2 regions of the Gluconacetobacter entanii genome follow, and region 1 is predicted to be linked to the other one. Evidence: riboswitches for the same ligand, from Rfam matches in the RefSeq annotation. Region 1 holds a riboswitch; the other holds the start of a gene.
What was found. A riboswitch is a leader RNA that binds a small molecule or an ion and turns the genes downstream of it on or off. The one in region 1 is predicted to bind fluoride.
Positions count from the first base shown of each region.

Region 2: linked by a shared signal. The riboswitch ahead of eno (phosphopyruvate hydratase) and the one ahead of crcB (fluoride efflux transporter CrcB) in region 1 are both predicted to bind fluoride.

Region 1 is NZ_JABJWD010000107.1:5,258-16,473, reverse strand. Features, by position in the region: gene HNH97_RS15730 (FAD/NAD(P)-binding protein) at 1-1,295, shown strand, start outside; gene HNH97_RS15725 (YidH family protein) at 1,292-1,666, shown strand; gene HNH97_RS15720 (LysR substrate-binding domain-containing protein) at 1,663-2,559, shown strand; gene HNH97_RS15715 (TDT family transporter) at 2,556-3,677, shown strand; gene HNH97_RS15710 (thioredoxin domain-containing protein) at 4,017-4,532, shown strand; gene HNH97_RS15705 (universal stress protein) at 4,593-5,402, opposite strand; fluoride riboswitch at 5,475-5,535, opposite strand; fluoride riboswitch at 5,713-5,778, shown strand; gene crcB (fluoride efflux transporter CrcB) at 5,859-6,293, shown strand; gene HNH97_RS15695 (EamA family transporter) at 6,313-6,750, shown strand; gene HNH97_RS18035 (hypothetical protein) at 6,725-7,570, shown strand; gene tetH (thiosulfate dehydrogenase) at 7,683-8,480, shown strand; gene HNH97_RS15675 (substrate-binding domain-containing protein) at 8,489-9,523, shown strand; gene HNH97_RS15670 (TQO small subunit DoxD) at 9,536-10,645, shown strand.
Region 2 is NZ_JABJWD010000117.1:21,204-32,446, forward strand. Features, by position in the region: gene HNH97_RS16195 (plasmid partitioning protein RepB C-terminal domain-containing protein) at 1-930, shown strand, start outside; gene HNH97_RS16200 (phytanoyl-CoA dioxygenase family protein) at 1,572-2,642, opposite strand; partial or broken gene HNH97_RS16205 (DUF1697 domain-containing protein) at 2,973-3,356, shown strand; gene HNH97_RS18430 (hypothetical protein) at 3,374-3,592, opposite strand; gene HNH97_RS16210 (DUF3224 domain-containing protein) at 3,516-3,833, opposite strand; gene HNH97_RS16215 (SDR family oxidoreductase) at 3,879-4,799, opposite strand; gene HNH97_RS16220 (type 1 glutamine amidotransferase domain-containing protein) at 4,950-5,642, shown strand; gene HNH97_RS16225 (MerR family transcriptional regulator) at 5,639-6,148, opposite strand; gene HNH97_RS16230 (alpha/beta fold hydrolase) at 6,247-7,083, shown strand; gene eno (phosphopyruvate hydratase) at 7,320-8,648, opposite strand; fluoride riboswitch at 8,714-8,776, opposite strand; fluoride riboswitch at 8,861-8,945, shown strand; gene HNH97_RS16240 (universal stress protein) at 9,029-9,856, shown strand; gene crcB (fluoride efflux transporter CrcB) at 9,917-10,366, shown strand; gene HNH97_RS16250 (hypothetical protein) at 10,414-10,971, opposite strand; gene HNH97_RS16255 (DUF211 domain-containing protein) at 10,968-11,243, opposite strand, start outside.

The DNA of each region.
Region 1 (11,216 bases):
TCATCGGTGGGGGCGCAAGCGGCACGCTGACGGCGTGGAACCTCGCCACCCGCTACGGTATGACTGCGACGCTGGTCGATCCGTCCGACCGTCCCGGCTTCGGGCTCGCTTACTCAACACCGTCATTGAAAAATCTCCTGAATGTCCCGGCCAAGGGCATGAGCGCCGACCCGGCCGACCCCGACCACTTCTTGCGCTGGCTGGCCGAGAACGTGCCCGGCACGATCGATGACGGGGAGTTCGTGCCGCGCGCGCTCTATGGCCTTTATCTTCGCAACCTGCATTCTATCGCAGCTCCTGAGCACGTCCGGCAGCGCGCCGTCGGTTGTCACCGGATCGACGGCGGCTTTGCCGTGACACTCGCTGACGGGGAGGTGCTATATGCCAGACAGGTCGTGCTGGCTTCCGGGCATTTCGATCCGGCGCGCCTGCCCGGTATCCCGCGCGAACTGGACGACACCGGCCGCTATCACCACAACGCCTGGGATGAACGGGCATTGGCCAACGTTGCGCCCGATGACGCGGTGACGCTGATCGGCACCGGCCTGACCACGATCGACGTACTACTGCGTCTGCGGGAGAACGGCCACCGCGGACAGGTGACGGCCCTGTCGCGTCGCGGCCTGTTTCCCGAACGGCATGCGGCATACACGAAGCTGCCAGCACCTGTCTTTACACCCGGAAATACAGCATCAACCGCACTCGCCTACCTGCGCGCTTTCCATGCGGCACTGAAACGCGGCACCGACTGGCGGGCGGCGGTGGACAGCATGCGTCCGGTCATCAACACGCTGTGGCTGGCGCTGCCGGATGTCGAAAAATCCCGTTTCCAGCGGCATTTGCTACGGCGCTGGGAAATCCTGCGGCATCGTATGGCTCCGCATATTGCAGATATCCTTGACCAGGAGCGTCAGGCCGGAACCTTGCGCGTGCTTGACGGGCGCGTGACCGCAATCAGCACCGGCGAAGATGGCCTGATCGTCAGGGCCGGCGACGACATGACGATCACCGCCGCCCACGTCATCAACTGTACCGGCCCCAGCCTGAAATACCAACGCGCAGACGCGCCCTTGCTGCACGATTTGTTCAATCGGGGTGAGATAGTTCCTGGTTTCAAGGGCGCGGGCCTGTCCTGCACGCCGGACGGTGCGCTCATCAACGCGGAGGGCGACGTGGCGGACGATCTGTTTACAATCGGCCCGGCGCGGCTCGGCGTGCTGCTGGAGTCCATTGCCATTCCGGAAATCCGCGTGCAGGCCCGTGAGGTCGCCGACCGGCTGGCGCAGGCCGTATGATCCCGCGCTATACCGATCACGCAGCCAATGAGCGGACCTTTCTCGCCTGGCTCCGCACGGCGCTTGCCATTGTGGCCTTCGGCGGCGTACTGGCGAAATTTGACCTGTTCCTGCGTCTGGCGGCAGACCAGCACGATGCCGCCGCACCGCGCCCTTATGGGGTCACCGCCGAACTGGGCGTCGTGTTCGTCGCGCTCGGCGTTGTTCTGTTCGCCGCAGCGTATCGGCGGTTCCAAGCCACGCGTACGGCAATCGCGGCGGATACGACGCATTACTCGGTCGGTCCTGGGATGGAGCGCGCGCTAACGATTGCGCTTGGTGCCCTTGGCTGTGCCGTGCTGGTGGCCCTGACCCGGGCGGTAGTGTCATGACGCTGGAACAACTTCGGATTTTCGCAGCTGTCGCCGAGCGCGAGCACATCACCCGGGCCGCCGAATTCCTCAATCTGACGCAATCCGCCGTCAGTCATGCCGTGACCCAACTGGAGGGCGAATTCCAGCTTGCTTTCTTCAGCCGGATCGGTCGCCGCATCGAACTGACACCGGCCGGTCGGTTGTTCCTTGAGGAAGCGCGCACCGTGCTGAACCGCGCAAACATCGCGCGCGAGCGGATGTTCGACCTCGCGGGCCTGCGCGACGGCAGCCTGCGCCTGCATGCCAGCCATACCATAGCGAGCTACTGGCTGCCCGCGCGTCTGAATGCGTTCCGCGCCGCGTATCCCGGCATTCGCCTACACGTCACGATCGCCAATACACGCGATATTGCGGCAGGGGTGCAATCGGGCGAGGCGTCGATTGGCCTGGTGGAAGGCGATCTGCCGACGCCGGACTTGCACAGCGATGTCGTCGCTCAGGATCAGCTGCTGCTGGTCGTGGCCCCCGATCACCCATGGGCGTCGACCCCGCCCGCGACCCGCGATCTCGCGCGCAGCCCGTGGGTTCTGCGCGAGGCCGGGTCGGGCACGCGCATCGAGTTCGAACACGCACTCCACGCCCTCGGCGTCGATCCGGCCGATCTCGACGTGATGCTGGAGGTCGCGTCCAACGAGGCGATGGCCAGCGCCGTGGAGACGGGGACCGCTGCTGCTGTGCTCTCGGCAAGCGTGGTGGCGGGCCGGATCGAGGCCGGGCTGCTATGCGCCGTGCCCATGAACCTGCCGGACCGGCAGTTCCGCGCGCTGCGCCACCCGCAACGCCGCCTGTCGCCGGCGGAAACTGCCTTTCTCGCCCTGCTGGGCGCCCCTGTCACAGTGAACAAGCCATGACGAAGCCGCTGCAGAACCTCGCCCATCCGCGCGAGATGATCCGCCAGTTCACGCCCAACTGGTTCGCTGCCACCATGGGGACGGGTATCCTGGCCCTCGCGCTACCGCAGATCCCCGTCGCCGGTTCGTATCTCCACGGCGTCGGCACAGCGTTGTGGCTTTTCAACATCGCCCTGTTTGCCCTGTTCGCCGGGCTTTATGCCGCGCGGTGGATGATGTTCGGCCACGAGGCGCGGCGGATCTTCGGGCATGGCACGGTATCGATGTTCTTCGGCACCATACCAATGGGACTGGCGACAATCATCAACGGCGGCATCGCGTTCGGCATTTCGTTGTTCGGTGAGGGCATCGTGGGCATCGCCCATGCGCTGTGGTGGCTGGACGTGGCGATGTCGATCGCCTGCGGGGTGCTGATCCCATATCTGATGTTCACACGGCACGAGCATCGTCTGGAAGGCATGACGGCGATCTGGCTGCTACCGGTCGTGGCGGCCGAAGTGGCGGGGGCATCCGGGGGACAGATCGCGCCGCATCTGGCGGATGCGGGCACGCAGCTCACCGTGCTGCTCACGTCCTATGTCCTCTGGGCGTATTCGGTGCCGGTCGCGTTCGGCATCCTGACGATCCTGACGCTACGCATGGCGCTGCACAAACTGCCGCATGAGAGCATGGCGGCGTCATGCTGGCTGGCGTTGGGACCGATCGGCACGGGCGCGCTCGGAATGCTGGTGTTGGGTGGGGACGCACCTGCAATCATGGCGCTGCATGGCCTGCGGGAGATCGGCATCGCGGCCCACGGCATGGGGGTCTTGGCGGGGCTGCTGTTGTGGGGCTTCGGGCTGTGGTGGTGGTTGATGGCGTGCCTGATCACGGCGCGCTACTGGCGCTCGGGCATCCCGTTCAATCTCGGCTGGTGGGGCTATACTTTCCCGTTGGGCGTTTACACGGTCGCAACGTTCCGGCTCGGTGCGATGCTCGATTGCGGGTTTTTCGGCGTCGCGGGCACGGTGTTCTGCGTGATGCTCGCCATCATGTGGCTGGTCGTCGCGGCCAAGACGCTCGCCAGCGGGTGGGCGGGAAATCTGTTCGTCTCTCCCTGCATCGCAACCCCGGAGTAGAGCGCATCGGCGTACGGCCTGATTTCGTCGACCGTGTATCCAATGAACCAGCGCATTGCGGCGCATTACCCTGAGAAACGCGTTGCAGGGCGCTGAGCTTTTCTCGAATGAGGCCTTCCGGGTGAAAGAGCAACCCGGTAATCTATTTTATCGAACGTTCTAAGCGATACGTTTCAATTTTCAGCCTCGTCCCCTGATCGTATCAAAGTCTTCACGAGAAGCGAGGCGGGAAATCGGTCCTGGCCGCGAAGCTCGAAAGGCAATGATTTGCATTCCGGAGAGTGTCTCTGCCCCTCCGAAAAATCATGCGCCGAAATGCGATCACGGGAACAGGCTTCCATGAAAATTTTTGGCAAATCGAAGGTTCTGCCTCTCGCCTCCGTCCTGACGGGACTGGCTCTGCTTGGCGGATGCGGAACGGCAATCACCAGCAGCAACAATCCCTCGCATGAACGGGCGCGTCTGTGGTGGGACTACAAGAGCCTGCCCGTCAAGTTCATCGGAACGGTTCCGGGTCAGACAGACGCGACGCTGGCTGCCCTTTATCCGACACAGGACGGCGTGGCATCGGCAGACAGCCGTCGTATCGTGATGTATCTCAACGCCGTGCGATTGCCTGCCAAGGACGAACTCTGCTCCGCCGAAACGGAATTTGCCCAAGGCGGGCCGAAAGGCGGTTTGACTCAGGTCACCGCAGCCATGTGTGACGGATCGAAAGAAATTACCCGCACCTCGGGACAGATTGCCACAGACGGCGCCTCTGCCCGGTGGCTGACGATCGGCTTCGACAATATTCGCGACCAGCTCTACACGGCGCTCACGCCCGGAGCTAATCACCCTTACATGGGGAACTGAGTTGTCCAATGCCGCGCGTGAAGTCGCTTGGGATATCAAGCGCGGCATCGGCATCGATGTTCAGTGATGGATCAACAATGGCAGCATCTCGTGGGCAAGAATGTCCTCGGTCACGCCTCCGAAAAGCCTTTCGAAGAAACGCGGATGCGTATAGGCGCCCATAACGAGAATATCCGCATTTGCGCGCAGTGCATGATCGCGAAGCGCGATCCCTTCACCGTCATCAATCCGAAAACGGTCGATACCGACACTGATGCCGGCATCCATCAACCGCCGGGCAGGATCAGGCATACATTCATCAGGGAGCGCTCCGATCAGGAAGGTCACGTGTTCGGCAGTCAGCAGCAACTTCCATGCCGCCGATAGTGCGGCATCCAACGCCCGGGACGGCTCCCACAGAATGACGGGACGAACGCCGATCGTCCGGGGCGCCTGCTCAGGAGCGATTAATACGGCGGCGTTGGCATCGAAAAGTGCTGCCATGAGAGTCTTTCTGGTCCGGTCGGGGTCGCTTGGCATGTGTCTGCCGACGACCACGAGATCGGCTTTCCGGCTTTGTTCGGCGACGATACTGCGAACGTCGCCTATCGCCTGGAGCCATTGTGCTGAGCCCGTGTCCGCGAGCGTCGTCATCCATCGCTCGGCGATGTCGCGCAAGGTACCACTCAAATTCTGTTCGCGCTTTTCGAACTCGGCGTGTTCGCTCTGCGTCTCGATGCCTTCGTCCTCAGACTGGAAGTCCGGATTGGTCTCCTGCCGCGGATGCAGGATCGTCACCTTGCAATCTTGCAAACGCACCATGAGGCTATCGACGGTGCGAAGGGTCTGGAGCGCCGGCCCAGGCCGATCGAGAATGGCCAGTATGTGCATGATAGATCTCCACTCCAAAGATAAACGACCTTCGGGACGAAGAGAGGCGCACATGTCTCCTCGTACCGATTGCGGCACAGAGGAGTCATCAGCCTTGCGGCGGTTTCAGGGGAACCCCATCCCCTTGTCCAGGACGACGAAATTCTGCTGTTCGCGCGTCATCGGGATTATGTGCGCCCGGCAGTGAGGGCGAGCAACAAAAAAGGAGGGCTGGCAGGTCACAAATACAGGAAACGGCTCTTCTCGGGATTAACCATGCCCCGACGGCGGCACCCTGAAGTAGCGCACTGCGACCGCTTTATGTTAACTCTCCCGACAAGGGGATGGAGCTCCCCCTTCAACCGCCCTCGCAAGGGCTGATGGCTCCTACCGCGACACAATGGCGGTGGGAGTGCGTCTGCATTTCGCCGCCCGAAACAGCGGGTTCCGTCCGAACTCGCGCAGAAAGGGAATGGCATGTCGTTTACAACCTGTCTTATCGTCATGGTCGGAGGCGCTCTCGGCACGTTGGCGCGTTACCTGGTTTCCGTCGCGGCCATGCCGATCAGCCGCTTCATCCCATGGGGCACGATCCTCCCCATCAACGCGCTCGGCTCGTTCGTGATCGGTTTCTTCGGCACGTTGACCCTTGCGGACGGGCGCTATCCGGTGTCGGAAAACATGCGTCTTTTCGTGATGATCGGGCTCTGCGGCGGCTATACGACGTTCTCATCCTTCAGCCTGCAGACGCTCGACCTGATCCGTAACGATGCCTGGGGGCGGGCGTCCGTGAACGTGGCTGCGTCGGTCATTCTCTGCATCGGTGCCGTGGCGCTGGGCCATATCACGGCCGACGGGTTCAACACGGGCGCCATCCGCATCGCCCAGACCGCAACCGAAGAAGACGCCTAACCGATAGGGCATCATGATCATGAATGGCTCAGGTGTGCCCCCTTGGTTGGTATGGGCTCTGTTATCAGCCGCCTTTGCGGCAATGACGGCAATCCTCGCCAAGCTCGGCGTTCAGGGGGTTGATTCTGATATCGCAACTTTCGTGCGCACGATCGTCATCGTCGTCGTGCTGGGAACGTTGCTTGCCCTCACCGGCAAGCTGCGCGCGCTAGACCCCATCGGTGGGCGGACGGTCCTCTTCCTCGTGCTGTCGGGTCTCGCCACGGGAGCATCATGGCTATGCTATTTTCGCGCGTTGAAGCTGGGCGATGCGGCGCGCGTGGCGCCTGTCGACAAGCTGAGTGTCGTTTTCGTGGCGATTTTCGGCGTCCTGGTCTTGGGCGAACATATGTCCGCCAAAGGCTGGGGCGGGGTTGTCCTGATCGCCCTCGGTGCTGTTCTCGTTGCCGTGGGCTAGGCACCGCGGCCATAACGCCGCATTGTTGCGCAACAGGGCCAATGAGTTTGTGGGGGCGTGCCTGTGCGCCGTGTTTGCCTGGTGCCTGACGGGTCCGGTGCACGCGCAGGGCGATCCCCAGGGTCTGAGCGCTAATTTACCCGTCAGGCTCAAGGACGCCTTTGTCACGCCGTCAGGACATGTCGCGCTGCAAACGGCCGAGCGCGTGAGTATAGCCGGCGACGGGCGCTACAGCGCGCGGGGTGGTCCGGCCATCAAGCTGGGGCTGCCCGGCCGGATCGAACTGAGCTTTGCGCCCGTGCGTCAGTTCGGCGACGCGTCAAGTGTTCATGGCAATCTGGCGGGCGCGGAAGTGGAATGGAACTTCCGCCAGCAGGGGCGCTACGTTCCGGCCATGCTCATATCGCTCATCCGCCAGGAGCCTTATGGGGGCGGCCATCAGGGACCACGCGACAGCGTCCAGTTCGTTGCGACGAAATCGCTTGGCCGTTCCAGGCAAGCGCCCAGGGTCGGCATAGAAATCGCCTGGACGCGATCCTTCAGGGTTCGGCCTGACGAGCGGCCGAAACGATGGATGGTCGGGATGGTCAGCTCGCATCTGATAGGGCCTCGAACTGCGCTGGTCGCCGATGTGGTGCGTCAGCAGCAAACCAGGCAACGACGCCTGTCGAGCTTCGTTGATATCGGCTTTAACCATATTCTGGAGCCGGCAGTAACAATAAGCGGTGGTCTCGGGGGCGGTGTCGCCAGCGATCGTGGAGCTGTGCGGGTTTTCATCGGCCTGAAATGGACCTCCGGGGTGATCTTTCAGGGGCTATGACCGAAGTCACATCGACGAGCGATCAAGAAAATCGAACGTTTCGTGCTTTCAAATGAGTTGGTTCAGGTGATCAAGAGAAGCGCATGATCAGGCTCTCCAAAGGAGACCGACTATGAACGACATGACTTCAAACCTTCGCGCCGACCGTCGCCATGCCCTGCTGGGCCTGATGGCGGCCACCGCCGGCGCCACGATCGCCACCACTTCCACTGCCTTGGCAGCACGATCTTCCTCGTCCCATGCGGACGGAACCGGCAATCTTGCCGTGCTGACCTCGCAGCTGGCCAGATCCCCGCGCCGCCGCGATTTCAGGACCGTGCCGATGGTGCTCGACGACCCGCACATGTGGGACGCCCAGGCACTTGATCTGGTGATCGCCTATCGCGGCGAGCGGAAGCAGGTCTGGGACAACACAGCAATCGATAGCCCCTGGCTCAACCTGATGCGCAATTCCGTTAACGCACAGGTGTTTTCGTTCAGACACCCGGACTTTCTCGCGGTGTCGGCCACGCATGGCTCCGCTCACCTTGCCCTCTATGACCAGACAATCTGGGACAAGTATCAGCTGGCGAAGCTCGCCGGGCCGGCCTTTGCGTCAAACACGCTTATCAAAACGCCAGACGGTGCTCTCGATGCTTCGGCTCACGAGGATACGAAAGGCCTTTTCGGAGCGGCAGGCAACACGATCCCGATTTTGCAAAAACGCGGCGTCGTCTTCATGGCCTGCCACAACGCGATCTGGGAGCAGACGGGCAAGCTGATCGAGAAAGGTATCAATCCCGATCGTCTGTCACACGAGCAGATGGCCGCCGAACTGACCAATCACCTGATCGACGGCGTCGTCCTGACCCCCGGCATCGTGGCAACGATCCCTGAACTGCAACATGCCGGTTTCGGCTACGTGAAGTGAGAACGACCATGACACCGTCAAGAATAAGAAAAACCCTGTTGGCCACAGCTGCGGCGACTTTCGTGCTGTCGACTGCTGCGGCGTTGGCCGATCCGGTGCAATGGAACGGCAAGGCGCAGACCCCGCATTACGCAGAAGACGTGTTTCCGCCGTGGCAGCACGGCCAGAACAACGACGCGACACGGCGCGGCTTCGAATTCACCGTCCCGGAAGTCGATGTTCTGGCCGATTTTCATGGCGACATCACGAATCCGAGCCTCGTCCTGTATGTCGGGGGAAACTACTTCTTCGCCATGGCGCCGCTCGTCTCGGCGTTCGAGCATGAGCATCCCGAATTCTCCGGAAAGATCTATTGGGAGACGATCCCGCCCGGATTGCTGATCCGCCAGATCGAAGCAGGCGGGACGATCACCTCCGGCAATATGACGTGGACGGCCAAGCCCGACGCCTATTTCGCGGGCCTCAAGAAGATCGATCAGTATATCAAGAGTGGCCTGCTTGCGGCGCCTGCCGTGCCCTATGTCACGAACACGCTCACGATCATGATTCCGAAAGACAATCCCGGCCACGTCGAATCCCTGAAGGATCTCGGCCGCCCGGGCATCAGGCTTGCGATGCCCAATCCCGAATTCGAGGGCATCGCGCGCCAGATCGAGGCATCACTGGACAAGGCGGGCGGCAAAGCTTTGGCCAACGCCGTCTACAAGACGAAAATTGCCAACGGCAGCACGGTCCTGACGCATATTCATCATCGGCAAACGCCGTTATTCCTGATGCAGGGCCTCGCTGACGCCGGTGTGACATGGCAGTCCGAAGCGATCTTCCAGGAACAGACCGGGCACGCCATCAGCCATGTGGACATTCCCGCCGATCAGAACAGCACGGCGATCTACGCGGGCGCGATGGTGAAGGGGGCCGCGCACCCTCAGGCCGCAAAGCTCTGGCTCGATTTCATCAAGTCGCCAACCGCCTTGGCGATTTTCGAACGCTACGGCTTCAAGGCCTATCACGGCGGCAGCATGCCGGATCACGACAGCGAGTAAATGGAGGCGAACATGAGTATCACACACGCATCAGCGCAGCGCGCCGTTTTTGGCGCCACCGCCCGACCCCTGACCGAAGCCGAGCGTAACTGGCGCATCGGCGGCCTCGCACTGCTGGCAACGCGGGTCATTCAGGGGTTCATTTACTGGGGCGGCGGGTCGCGCCGTTTCATCTATGCGCCTTCCAAGCTCGACGCCTGGGGCGGCCACAACTGGATGGCCAACAAATTTCAAACCGCGATGCCTGGGGCGCTGTTCGGCTTTGAACACGTCATCTCGTTCCTGTTGAAGCATTTCTGGCTCCTCTACACAGGTGTCATCGTCTTCAGCGCCGCCGAGCTGATCGCCGGTGCCGCGCTGATGGCAGGGTTCATGACCCGGGCGTCCGCGCTCGTCTCGATGGGTTTTTCCGTGATCCTGATGGCCATGTTCGGCTGGCAGGGCGCGACCTGTATCGACGAATGGACGATGGCCGCGTGTAACCTGGCTATGGGAACGACCCTGCTGCTCGGCGGATCGAGTGCTTTCAGCCTCGACAATGTGTTGCTGGCCCGACGTCCGCGTCTCGCAGACAGCGCCTGGTTTCGTTGGGCGAGCGGCGCGCTTCCGCTTCCGCTGGCGGATATTCCATTCCGGAACCTGACGCTGGCTTTGTTCGGCTTTGTCCTGATCTACAACGTCAGCACCTACAGCTATTTTCGCGGTTCCGTCGTTACGCCGTTCCATAGTGGGCCGGTGAGCCCGACGAAGCATCACGTGACGCTGTCCAATGCGGTCGTTCTCGCTGATGGCGGTATTCGCGTTCATGCCTATCTGGATGCAGGAACGCCTGAAGCACCCGTGCACATCGTTGATGCAGCCGTTATCGGGCCGGACAAAGTGATCGCAGAACACTGGGATGCCAAAGCTCTGTCAGCCCTGACGAAGCAGAACTTCGATAATGATTACGCCTATAACAAATTTGGCCCGGGGCCCTACGGTATCCGTGCGCCGATGGGGGCGAAGGCGACCATTACCCTCCCGTGGGTAACGCAGGCCCATACGCCGGCAAACGGATCGGTTATTCGCTTCACGGATGTCGACGGGCGTATATTCACGGCACCGCTTGGTGTTTCTAAATAAGTCTTGCTACAAGGCAGGAGACTGGCGCCGTTGGTTCTTCCGGCGGCGTCTCTCATAAGGAGCACGCGCCAAGCGCGCGTACATCATCGATCAAGTTTGGTATGATATCACCATATGACGCGCGTAGACTTTAACCAAGGCAGATTAAAACTCGTCTGCGTCAGATTTTATGGCATTTACAGTCAAGCGGCGGAAACTGAGCCAGCAATCAGATAGTATAGGCAATGCAGACTGGCCCTCGGCCAGCGGTCGCAGGTTCTCTCGGATCATCTTTTCGGCGCAGATCTAGGATCATTGCAACGATGCCCAGCAGTGGCATGCCGAGAAAGCCACAGAATAATATGACGGTTATCACGCCGTGTGTGGCAATTTCGTAAAACATCGGGCGTGTTCCTTTGGATAGAGTGACTGTCCGATCAATCTACCTATCGGTGCCCACTTAAAACATTCTTCATTTTCTACTGTTTCAATCTACCACGTCGAACAATTGAGTCCCTGTCTGCCTCGAGTTCATGACGATAGCACCTTCGAAACTGAGCGCTTGCTGCGGATAGATCACTCGTCACCTTTT
Region 2 (11,243 bases), on a different contig from region 1:
GGAACAAACAGTCGAAGACACAATCGTATCCATGTAGCTTTCGGAATGAATTTCCTCACGATTCCTGTCGCATCAATCATTCCACTCAAGACATTACCGACAGATATCAAAGCCAGCCACACATACTCCCAGATATTGGCCTCCATAAAAGCAATCGGACATCCGATAGAATCCCCGGTCGTAACACCGGATACAAAAAATGCAGAACGATGGTTTCTGCTCGACGGTCATTTAAGAATTGAAGCCCTGAAAGAACTAGGCTTCACAGAAGTCGAATGCCTGCTGGCTCCTGACGATGACACCTATACCTACAATAAACGGGTCAATCGCATACCACCGATCCAAGAACATCGGATGATCGTACGCGCCATGGAACGCGGAGTGCCGTCATCTGATATCGCGGCCGCACTCAATATTCAGGTAGAATCAGTATTGAGGCGTTTCCGGCTACTGAATGGCATAAGTCCCGAAGCTGCTGAAATACTTAGAGATACACCTTGCTCCATGAAGGTATTCGATATTTTGCGGCAGATGACGGCGGTACGACAGATCGAAGCTGCTGACCTTATGATTGGCCAGAATAACTTCACAGTCATGTTCGCCCGAGCCTTGCGTGCCGCAACATCAGAAAACCAGCTTGTTGTGACCAAGAAAGGAAAAAAGGAGGGCAGAGCGACACCATCAGGCCAGCAGATTGCGCGTATGGAACGAGAACTCGCCGCACTTCAGACCCAAGTCAAATCTGTTGAGGAAACCTACGGTATTGATAATCTGCACCTGACCGTGGCACGCGGCTATATCGCCAGACTCCTTGCAAATAATCGGATAGTCGAATGGATGGCAACCCATCAACAGGATTACCTTGGTGAATTCCAAAAGATTGTTGAAACCGACCTGCCTGGCGCGATTGGTGACAGAACAAATACCTGAATTAAAAATGCGCTCCCCCCACCCAATCTGCTCGAAACATGAAAAAAACGCATGGGGAATGGACCAAGCATGATGGTGGGAATAGCGCCCATGACATACGCGGCCGCTAGCATTTTTTCCTATGCATTCGGCCCGCAGATGCCCAATCTGACGGTCGTGCTGTCGCTCGCAGTGAATCCCATACCGTCCAGCGGAGTGCGGAACCCGTCAAACAGGGTCAGTGGCAGGGAATACTGCCATAGCTAATGATTTGACATAATCCTGAACCGGATATTCAGACGCTGCTCACGCTTTCAAGCAGCGAGGCATCATTCAGGGTCATTGACGCAGGCATCCGAACCCCTCCGCCAATCGCCGCCACTGACTGGGCCAGACCATCTACCGGTAGCACTCCCCGGAAATGTCCCAAGAATGGCGACAGGGCGTTCCCCGGCCTAACGGTCGGTACAATCGGCTCCACCGATCTCCCTGATAAAGGCGAGCAGAAGCGCACCAAGCCGAGATGACTGCTGCTGAGCGGCACCATCAATGAACTCAACGCCACTTATCCTCAAGGTCGCCTTCATCCTCCACAAAGCCCAGCATCCTGTCTCCATGCACTTCGATACGTGTTTCCCATAAATGCCGACGGTTTCCCGGTTCTACCCTGGGATGTGAGGATCAAAAGCGGACCTGTTGACGCAGGGATGCCAGACCTGTCTTTTCAGCCCCAGTGCGGCCAGCCTGTCACCAATGGCCCAACCCCAGCGCACCCGGCGCTGCCCCAACGTGGCAATGCGCCAGATATTGACGGGCAGGGAAAAAAACGGATTGTGTCGCCCATAGGCCCAGATCTCGGCCCGGATGCCGGCCTCCGCGCTATGGCCCCGGGCATGAAAGCCACCGGTATCAGCTACAATCAGGCTATTGACCGACACATCGAGCGTTACAGGCGGGCCATACCCCATGCCGGCAAGTTCTTCACGCGTGACGCGCGGCGAACCGCGTCCGGTCAGGCGGTTCTGGGCCTGGGCCGCGCCCATGCTCATGGTCTTTTCCCATGCCATGCGACCACGGGTGATGCGGTGGGAGCCAGGCACATAAACCAGCGGCCCGCCATCGGCCTTTACATCTGTCAGCGTGAACCATGCCTTGACCGTTGGATGGAACGTATCCGCATGGAGATCAGTCTGTGGATCTGGCGCTCCCTTTACCACTTTCGACAGTATGGTCTGGATGTAATATATCGGCTCGACATCATGACTGCCTACATAGCGGATGAGATCGTGCCATGCCCGCATGCCCAGAAACCGACGTACGGCTGGCATGTTCTTCAGGGCGTCCGGATCCAGTGCGATGCGGCGGGTTATCGTATCGCCCTGCACCGTTTCACGCGCCTCAGTCCGAAAGGCGCGCACTTCCTGAAGCAGCCTGTCGAATTCCTGATGTGGAAGCACGTCATGCACCACGATGAATCCGTTACGCTCAAACTCCTCTATCCGTTCTGGAGGAATCAGGTGCGCCATGCCGCGACGTCGCCGGTTGGCGGCGTGATGTGCCAGTTTCTGCCGCACGACATGTAACCCGCAGGCATTGAGAAAGGGATTGCCAATGATCGGATTGTCCCTGAATGACTTGTATCCGGTCAGAAGCTGGACGCTCCAGATCGGCCCCATGAACAGACGCCGGACCGTAAGGCGGGCGATCATGTACCATTCATGAAGGACAGACATCACGCATACCTGTAAATGTTATATGTACCTGATATTTCCGGTTTGATCAGATCCATCATCAACATCTTTGAAAACTCGGCACGCATGCTTCGGGAGAGGGTCAAACGTTGCTGCGATAAGGGTTGTGAACGCAGATGTGTTAACTGCAACGATCGTCACGGGTTGCAATACGCCCTCAGTCTTTGGGAGTGATGAACATATTTTTGATCTCATGATGGACGTCTTCAACCTGTCCGGGTCGGCCGCAACAGAACGACTGAACTGCGGACAACGGGAGCATCGTGGTGGTAAGCTGACCGGAACCGAGGCATTGCCGGATGGGAGCGTAAGTTGACCGCATATGTAGCGCTGCTTCGTGCAGTCAATGTCGGGGGCACCGGCAAATTGCCGATGACAACACTGGCACAGATCTGCAAGACGGCAGGTCTGCGGAAAGTGAAGACCTACATTGCCAGCGGGAACGTCGTTTTCGAAAGCGACAGGTCCGAAGACGAGGTCCGGACGACGCTTATGGATCAGCTACAGGCTCATGCCGGAAAGAGAGTTGGCGTGATTGTGCGAACCGCAAGCGAACTTGCCGAAACCCTCGCGCGCAATCCATTTCCGGATATGCCCGCCCATCGTGTCATGACGCTGTTTGTGGATGGCACGGTTCCGACTGACCCGCTTGAGGGCGCGACCGGGATCAGGAACGAACAGGTACGATACGGGAAACGTGAACTGTTCGTGTTCTATCCGGACGGAATGGCGGCAACAAGGCTCCGCATACCCTGCGAAAAGCAGGGAACAGCGCGGAACATGAACACGGTCGCCAAACTCTCCGAAATGGCTGCCGCCCTCACCTCATCCGGAAGTTTGTAGTGGAACTGATACTCATGTCGTCCAGGCGACACGATTATGCCCATTGCCCCCGTCAGCCCTGATAAATCCTCTGTAGCGAAGTCCGGCACGACGACGACCGTCAGTGTTTTGGCACCACCTGCTGTCAGGAAGGCGGGCAGTTACACGTTCCATTGCGACATAGCTGGTCGAACCCGTGATCTCACTACGGAATACCAGCATCTTCCCTACACTGCTGCCTTGCAGGTTGCCGTAAAATGTTTTGTTGATCGCCATCGTGTCAATCGGGCCATCACCATCGCTGACCGGCGAGAGTGTCACGTCGAAGGTGCCCAGAGCTTCGTTTTCCATTCTTCCCTCCGAAAAGCGCGTTTGCCTGCAGCTCCCCTCGCCGCTTTATTCCTTCCTGATCAGTTCAAGACCTTCTTCATATGTCGTCACGGAAAATTCGGGGAAATGACGTTTGAATTTGGTTGAGTCAAAGAGATTGTCCTGCTCGTAACGGGGCAACAGTTCCCTTATTTCCCGCACCTTTTTTGAGAAAATGCCCGCAATGATCAATGGCCATTTTCCAATGACCGAATAAGAAGGCGCTCGTCCGAAAATCCTGCTCGCCATGATGACAAATGTCTTGTAGGTCGGCCGATCATCACAGCACGGCAGATGCCAGGTCTGTCCGAAAGCTTCCGGTGTATTGCCCAGCATTGCCAGCGCACGGCTCGCATCCGGCGTCCAGATGAGGGTCCGGTGGGTGTCGTCACGGACCGGGACCAAGGGCCTTCTCCCTGCTTTCAGCCTGTCAATGATCAGCGCATTGGTGAAGCTCTGCGTTTTCCCCGGACCATAGAATTCCGGTGCGCGGGCGATGAGCACGGGAATGTCGCCGCGTGCCATTTCCTGCAGCACCATGGACGCCATTGCCGCGCGCACCCGTCCTTTCCGGCCAACCGGCGCAAAGCGCGTTTCCTCTGTCTGGATCTCGCTGTTCTGCGGATACATGTACGTATTGTCAAAATAGGCAAAGCTGGCCCCCGCCGCCCGACACGCCTGCAGGGCGTTTTTCAGCATGACGGGAAACTGTTCTTCCCAGAGTTTGCTGTCAGGGGGCAGGCCGGCCGTAAAGTAGACGATCCGGCTGCCTTTCACCGCGCCTGTTGTCTGCCCTGCATCCAGCAGGTTCGCCGCCATAAGCGTGTCGTCTTCGTTGACCTTGCGGGGATTACGGCTCACAAGCCGCAACTCCCCCGCATGATGCTGATGCAATGTCCGCGCCAGTTCCGTGGCGATCTGACCATTTGCGCCCAGAATTGTCTGCATGTGAGGCTGCCTCCATGATGCCAGGTAGGTTTGCCCATACACCGTTAACCTTGAAGTCAGATTTAATGTCAAACCACAGATTGACCTTCAACCGGGCTTGAACGTTACAGGATGATGGTCGGAGACATTGCCGCATGGGAGGGGCCAGCCATGAACCGTCATATCCTTCACGTTGTCACCAACACCGCTCATTTCGGCAATTCCGCGCATCCGACCGGATTATGGCTGTCGGAACTGACGCATGCGTGGGACGTATTTGCCGCCAGCGGTCATGCACAACGCATTGTCAGCCCAAAAGGCGGCAAAGTTCCGCTTGATCCGCATGCATTGAAATGGCCGATGCGCGATGCCTCCACCAGGGCCTGGCTGGCCGATCCGGCAAAAATGGCTCTGCTGTCGTCAACACCCTCCCCCGCAGACATCAATCCGGGCGATTATGACGCGATCTACTTTACTGGCGGTCATGGCGTGATATGGGATTTTCCAGACAATGAGGGTCTTCAGTCCATCACCCGCGCACTATGGGAAAAAGGCGGCGTGGTCTCCGCTGTCTGTCATGGATATTGCGGACTGCTGAACACCCGGCTTGCCGATGGTTCGTTTCTGGTCCGTGGTCGGAAAATCACCGGATTTTCATGGACCGAGGAAAGGCTGGCAGGTGTCGCGCGCGAAATCCCCTACAACGCGGAAGCTCAGATGAAGGCACGGGGCGCGATTTATGAAAAAGCGCTGCTTCCGTTCATGTCCCATGTCGTGACGGATGGGAAACTGGTGACGGGACAGAACCCCTTTTCCGCCCGAGCGACGGCAAGGAAAGTCGTGGCGCTTCTGGATGGGGCTTAACAGGAGGCCGTCTTTTTGCGGCGACCCGTGCTTACTGACTGACGGCGGTCCGTCGCATCCAGAAGGCGGATATCGTCCGACGTGACGTCGAGGGCTTCGGGATGTTCCGCAAGCATATTCGTCAGGACACGATGCGCATTGGCCGCACAGTCCATGTCGTCGGGACGCGCCTGAATATCCTCGATCAGGCGAAGCAGATGCGCCCTGCTCTGCGTCAGGCGTGCCTGCAACGCTTCGATATCCGCAATCTTGCGTGTCAGGGCATCCATCAATGTAGCATGGTCCCAGTGTTTCAGGTCGGGGGGCAGCAGGGTGCGGATTTCATCCAGTGTAAACCCGGCCCGCTGCGCCGTTGTGATAAGAGCCAGAATCATCACGGCCTGCTGCGGATAGGTCCGGTATCCGTTGGGCCGACGGTCAACCGTTTTCAGCAGTCCGATGCGCTCATAGAACCGGATCCTCGACGGTGTCAGGCCACTTAGTCGTGCCAGTTCTCCAATCTTCATGATTTACCCCCGGTCATGAACGCATGCTTGACCTTGAAGCTACCTTCAACGTTAGGCTCTGACCAGTATCCCGTTATTGATCGGCAAGGAGGCGTATCATGTCATTCGTCACGACATCTGACGGCGTAGAGATCTTCTACAAGGACTGGGGACCGAAGGGTGCCCAGCCGATCGTCTTCCATCATGGCTGGCCGCTCAGCGCTGATGACTGGGACACGCAGATGCTGTTTTTCCTGAGCAAGGGGTTTCGCGTGATCGCGCATGACCGTCGCGGTCATGGTCGCTCGGCACAGGTGAGCGACGGGCACGACATGGATCATTATGCGGCGGACACATCGGCCGTTGTCGAACATCTCGACCTGAAAAACGCCATCCATGTCGGACATTCGACCGGCGGGGGCCAGGTTGCCCGCTATGTCGCGAAATATGGTCAGCCCCAGGGACGTGTTGCCAGGGCCGTGCTCATCAGTTCCGTGCCGCCCCTGATGGTTCAGACGGACCGCAGTCCCGACGGCGCACCGATTGCAGTCCTGAACGGACTGCGTGCGGGGCTTGCGGCCAATCGCGCGCAGTTCTTTGTCGATGTAGCCAGCGGGCCGTTCTACGGCTTCAACCGCCCGGGCGCAGAAGTTTCGGACGGCACGATCCGCAACTGGTGGCGTCAGGGCATGATGGGCAGCGCCAGGGCGCATTATGAAGGCATCAAGGCATTCTCCGAAACGGATCAGACGGACGACCTGAAAGCCATCACAGTGCCGGTGCTTGTGCTGCAGGGCGATGATGATCAGGTCGTACCATACAGGAACGCGGCGGTCCTTCAGGACAGGCTGCTTCGGAACAGTACGCTGAAGATCTATCCCGGCTATCCGCACGGCATGCACACGACACATGCAGACGTCATCAATGCAGATATCCTGGCGTTCATTACAAAATGAGGATCGCATCATAACGATGTGACGTTTGGCGTCCGCAGGTGGAGTCTGGTCTCTCCACCTGCCATATCATGCGTTCAGTTCCCGCAATGTCGCCACGCGGAAATGTCCCCGTCCATATCGGCTTTACGATAACGTTGCCGACAGCGGGAATGTGCGGCACCTTTACCGGATTGGGCGCGTTCCCTCCGGCAGTATTTTCGTCAATTCGATGTCCTGATCACGATGTTATCCGGTTTCTATTGTCGCAAGCCCTCATGGGAGAAGGGAGATATAAACTCCGCCTCGCCGCCAAGTTCATGCTTGATCTCCAGCAGACGGTTATATTTCGCGATCCGCTCGCTTCGGCAAAGCGAACCAGTCTTGATCTGTCCCCCGCCCATCGCGACAGCAAAATCCGCGATGAAGGTATCTTCCGTCTCACCAGAACGATGAGACACGATATAGGCCCACCCCGCACGCCTTGCCGCGTCAACAGCAGCAATGGTCTCCGTCACCGTGCCGATCTGGTTCAACTTGATCAGCACGGCGTTGGCCGTCTTTTCACGGATGCCACGCTCAATAAACGCGGGATTGGTAACGAAGATGTCGTCACCAACAATCTGTAAACGTTCGCCGAGTTTTGCAGTCTGCGCCGCGAAGCCGGCCCAGTCATCCTCGGCAAGCCCGTCTTCCAGTGAAACAATGGGATAGCGGTCGATCCATTCTGCATAAAGTGCAGTCATTTCATCGGAAGTGCGCGTGACGGGCGTGCCGTTTACCTTCAGGTGATAAGCGCCCTCATGGCCAAAAGATGAGGCCGCCGGATCCAGCGCAATGGCGATATCGGGACCGGGACGATACCCGGCCCTTTCGATCGCTTCGACAATCAGGGCGCAGGCGGTTTCGTTGTCCGCAAGTTTCGGTGCAAAGCCACCTTCGTCACCGACCGAGGTGACATGACCCCGTTCATGAAGGAGGGAACGAAGCGCATGGAAAGTCTCGCTCCCATAGCGCAGGGCTTCCGAAAAGGTCGTGGCACCGTGCGGCACGATCATGAATTCCTGGAATTCCAGCCCGTTGACAACGTGCAGGCCGCCGTTCAGCACGTTCATCATGGGGACCGGCAGCCTGCGGGCGCCGCTTCCACCGAGGCTGGCATATAAGGGAATGCCCGCAGCGGCCGCCGCCGCCCGCGCCACGGCCATCGATACGCCAAGGATCGCGTTCGCACCCAGCCCTGTCTTGTTTCCGGTTCCGTCGCGTTCCAGCATGATCCGGTCGATGGCCGCCTGCCGTCGCACATCCTGTCCGACCAGCAAAGGCGCGATCACATCACGGACATTGGCAACCGCCCGGCATACGCCCCTGCCGCCATAACGGGCATGGCCCTGTGTTGACGGCGCAGAATCCGGTTGCGGTCCATCACGCAGTTCGCGGGCCTCGAACTGCCCTGTGGACGCGCCGGACGGAACGGATGCAACCGCCACTGTTCCGCCATCGAGCACCAGCATCACACGAATGGTTGGATTGCCCCGGGAATCAAGGATTTCAAGCGCGTCAATGCTGCGGATGCGAAAATCAACCATCATCATACCCTTCCATCCCGATGGTCGCAGAAGGATATGGATCTCCTGCCGCGACAACATATGTCGCATGGGCAGGAGTCATCAGCCCTGAGGGCGGTTACGGGAGGAACTCCATCTCCCCGCGCGGTCAATGGACATGTCACGACGATCATGCCGGTTCCCGCGACGATATCGTTTCCAACACTTGACAGGCACCATCGTTCACGGGTGATACTGGTTATGGCAATGGATTCTGCCTGATCGCTACATGGCGGTCGAACCGCTTCCCTGGTGGAGGCTGATGATTCCTACCCTGCGGGCCTGCATGGGGGGAATCCGTCCGACGTCTTTCCTCCTTACCATATGGCTCCGTGACTGACCGTTTGGGGGAGAATGACGTCATGCGCCTTCTGGTTGTTCTGGATCGGCCTGATACCGCGCTTTTCACACTCGGGACCGCCGGGGCGCTGGCCGAGCGGCTGTGTGCGGATCAGATTCGCATCCTGCATCCGCGTCTTGCGGACAATCCTGCATTCCAGACACCCGATGAAGGGATGCCCACCACCGAGGAACAGCAGCGCTTTGCGCGCGAGGTGACGGAACGTGCTGACAGGCTGCGTGAAATAGCCTCCGCCTGGATAAGGTCGGCCTCATCCGGCGCGCACCCTCAGCCAGACAGGCAGTGGGTCGAAATCGCGGGAGATGTCCGCAAGATCGCGGCGCAGGAAGCACGCAGCGCCGATTTCGTCATTCACGGCCGCCCCCGGGCAGGCGATCCGGCCTATGTGGTGGATGCCTTTGCGGGCATCCTCTATGACGCCGAGGCCACCCTGATTGTCGCACCATTGCAGGATTATGCCTCCGTCGGGCACAGGCCGGTGATCGGATGGCATCCCTCGCACGCGCTCGACAACGCCATATCGGCCGCCATGCCGCTGCTGGAAACCGCCGAGCGCGTGACGCTCATTATCGGTGAACATGATGGCAACGAAACCCAGTTGCCGGCTTTCGCCAGCACCCTTGGCAGGCGGGGCGTACAGATCATTGTTGACCGGTTCAGGATCGACGGTGATGTCGGGGAACAGATCCGCACCCATGCACTGGCGGCGAATGCCGATCTCCTCATCATGGGGGCCTATACCCGACCGCATTTCCTTGAATGGCTGTTCGGCGGCCCGACACAGGATCTTTTCACCCACGCCACCCTTCCCATCCTGACCCACCACTGAATATTGAACAGAACGCCTGCGATGCGCGCACATGCATGCAGGCATGAAGGATAGTTTTCGATGATGTCTGGCGTCCTTACCCCGCTGTGGATCGCTGTCGCGGGCGCGATGGGGACATTGCTCCGTTATTACGCAGGTATCCTGACACTGTCATGGAGCCAGCGGTTACCCTGGGGTACAATCCTGATCAACATAACAGGTTCTTTCGCCATAGCCTTTTTCAGCGCCCTGACGGCCGCCCATGCCCGCTTCCCGGCGTCAAACGAAACCCGGTTGATCGTCATGGCAGGACTCTGCGGCGGTTACACGACGTTTTCGTCTTTCAGCCTCCAGACCATCGACCTCGCCCGGGATGGCGCCTTGGTCCGTGCCCTGCTCAATGTCACCCTGTCTGTGGTGCTGTGCCTTGGTGCCACGGCCCTCGGCTATGTATCCGCCGAAGCTGTCAACGGACATTCTGCCAGCATCCACGCCTCCCCCATGCATGATTCAGATCTTCCGCGGAAATAAACGTCCCCTTTCTGCCCGGATATCCACGACGGCAATCCGGGGCGGTTTTACTGAACAAGACCAAGTTCAAGGCCGATATAGGCCAGCACGCCGCCCCCCACGAACAGGGCCATGCCCCACGCAGCACGGGACCCATGAACCGTTCCGGCCAGGGCGACGCCCATAAGCGCCAGCAGCGCGAGCGTCGCCAGAAGGCCCAGCCATGAAGGACCGGGAAGTATCATGGCCAGAAGAAGCGGTGTCATTGACCCCGCCAGTCCACAGACGGCCGCAAGCACCGCACCGAGCGCGGAATTGACGAGCGCTTTCCGCCCCAAAGCCGTGGCAGACATATGCCTGCTTGGACGCAGGTTCAGTTCCCTTTCAATACCGACAAGTGCGGTTCGTTCCTGTGCATAGTGGGCAACAAAAAATACGAACAGCGTCGTCAGACCCGCGGCCATCCCCACCCGAAATGCCAGCGTGTACGTTATGACGTGCCCATGACCGAGGAAACTGCGTGATGCCAGCGTCAGGGCATTCAGGATGCCGTCCACGGTTCCCGCTACGATATCAAGCCGGTTCTCGACTTCATGGAACCATCGCAGGGGCTGGCCGGATCTCATCGGCGTCGTGGCACGCTTTCGATAAGCCTGTCGCCCGTGGCAAGGTGATCAAGACTGTGGACCACGGCCCCTGTTTTTTCGATTGCCTCCACAATACTTTCGTAATCCATGTTCTCCCCCTCGATCGTAACATCCGTTCCGATGGTTTCCGTGTCGATTTCGGTCACGGTAATGCTGCAGGCCGCCACACCGGGGGATGACTGGATCGCCGCGGCAACGGCAGTCAGCGTTGGGCCGCGCATGGACAGGTCAACATCAAGGAGAACCCGCCG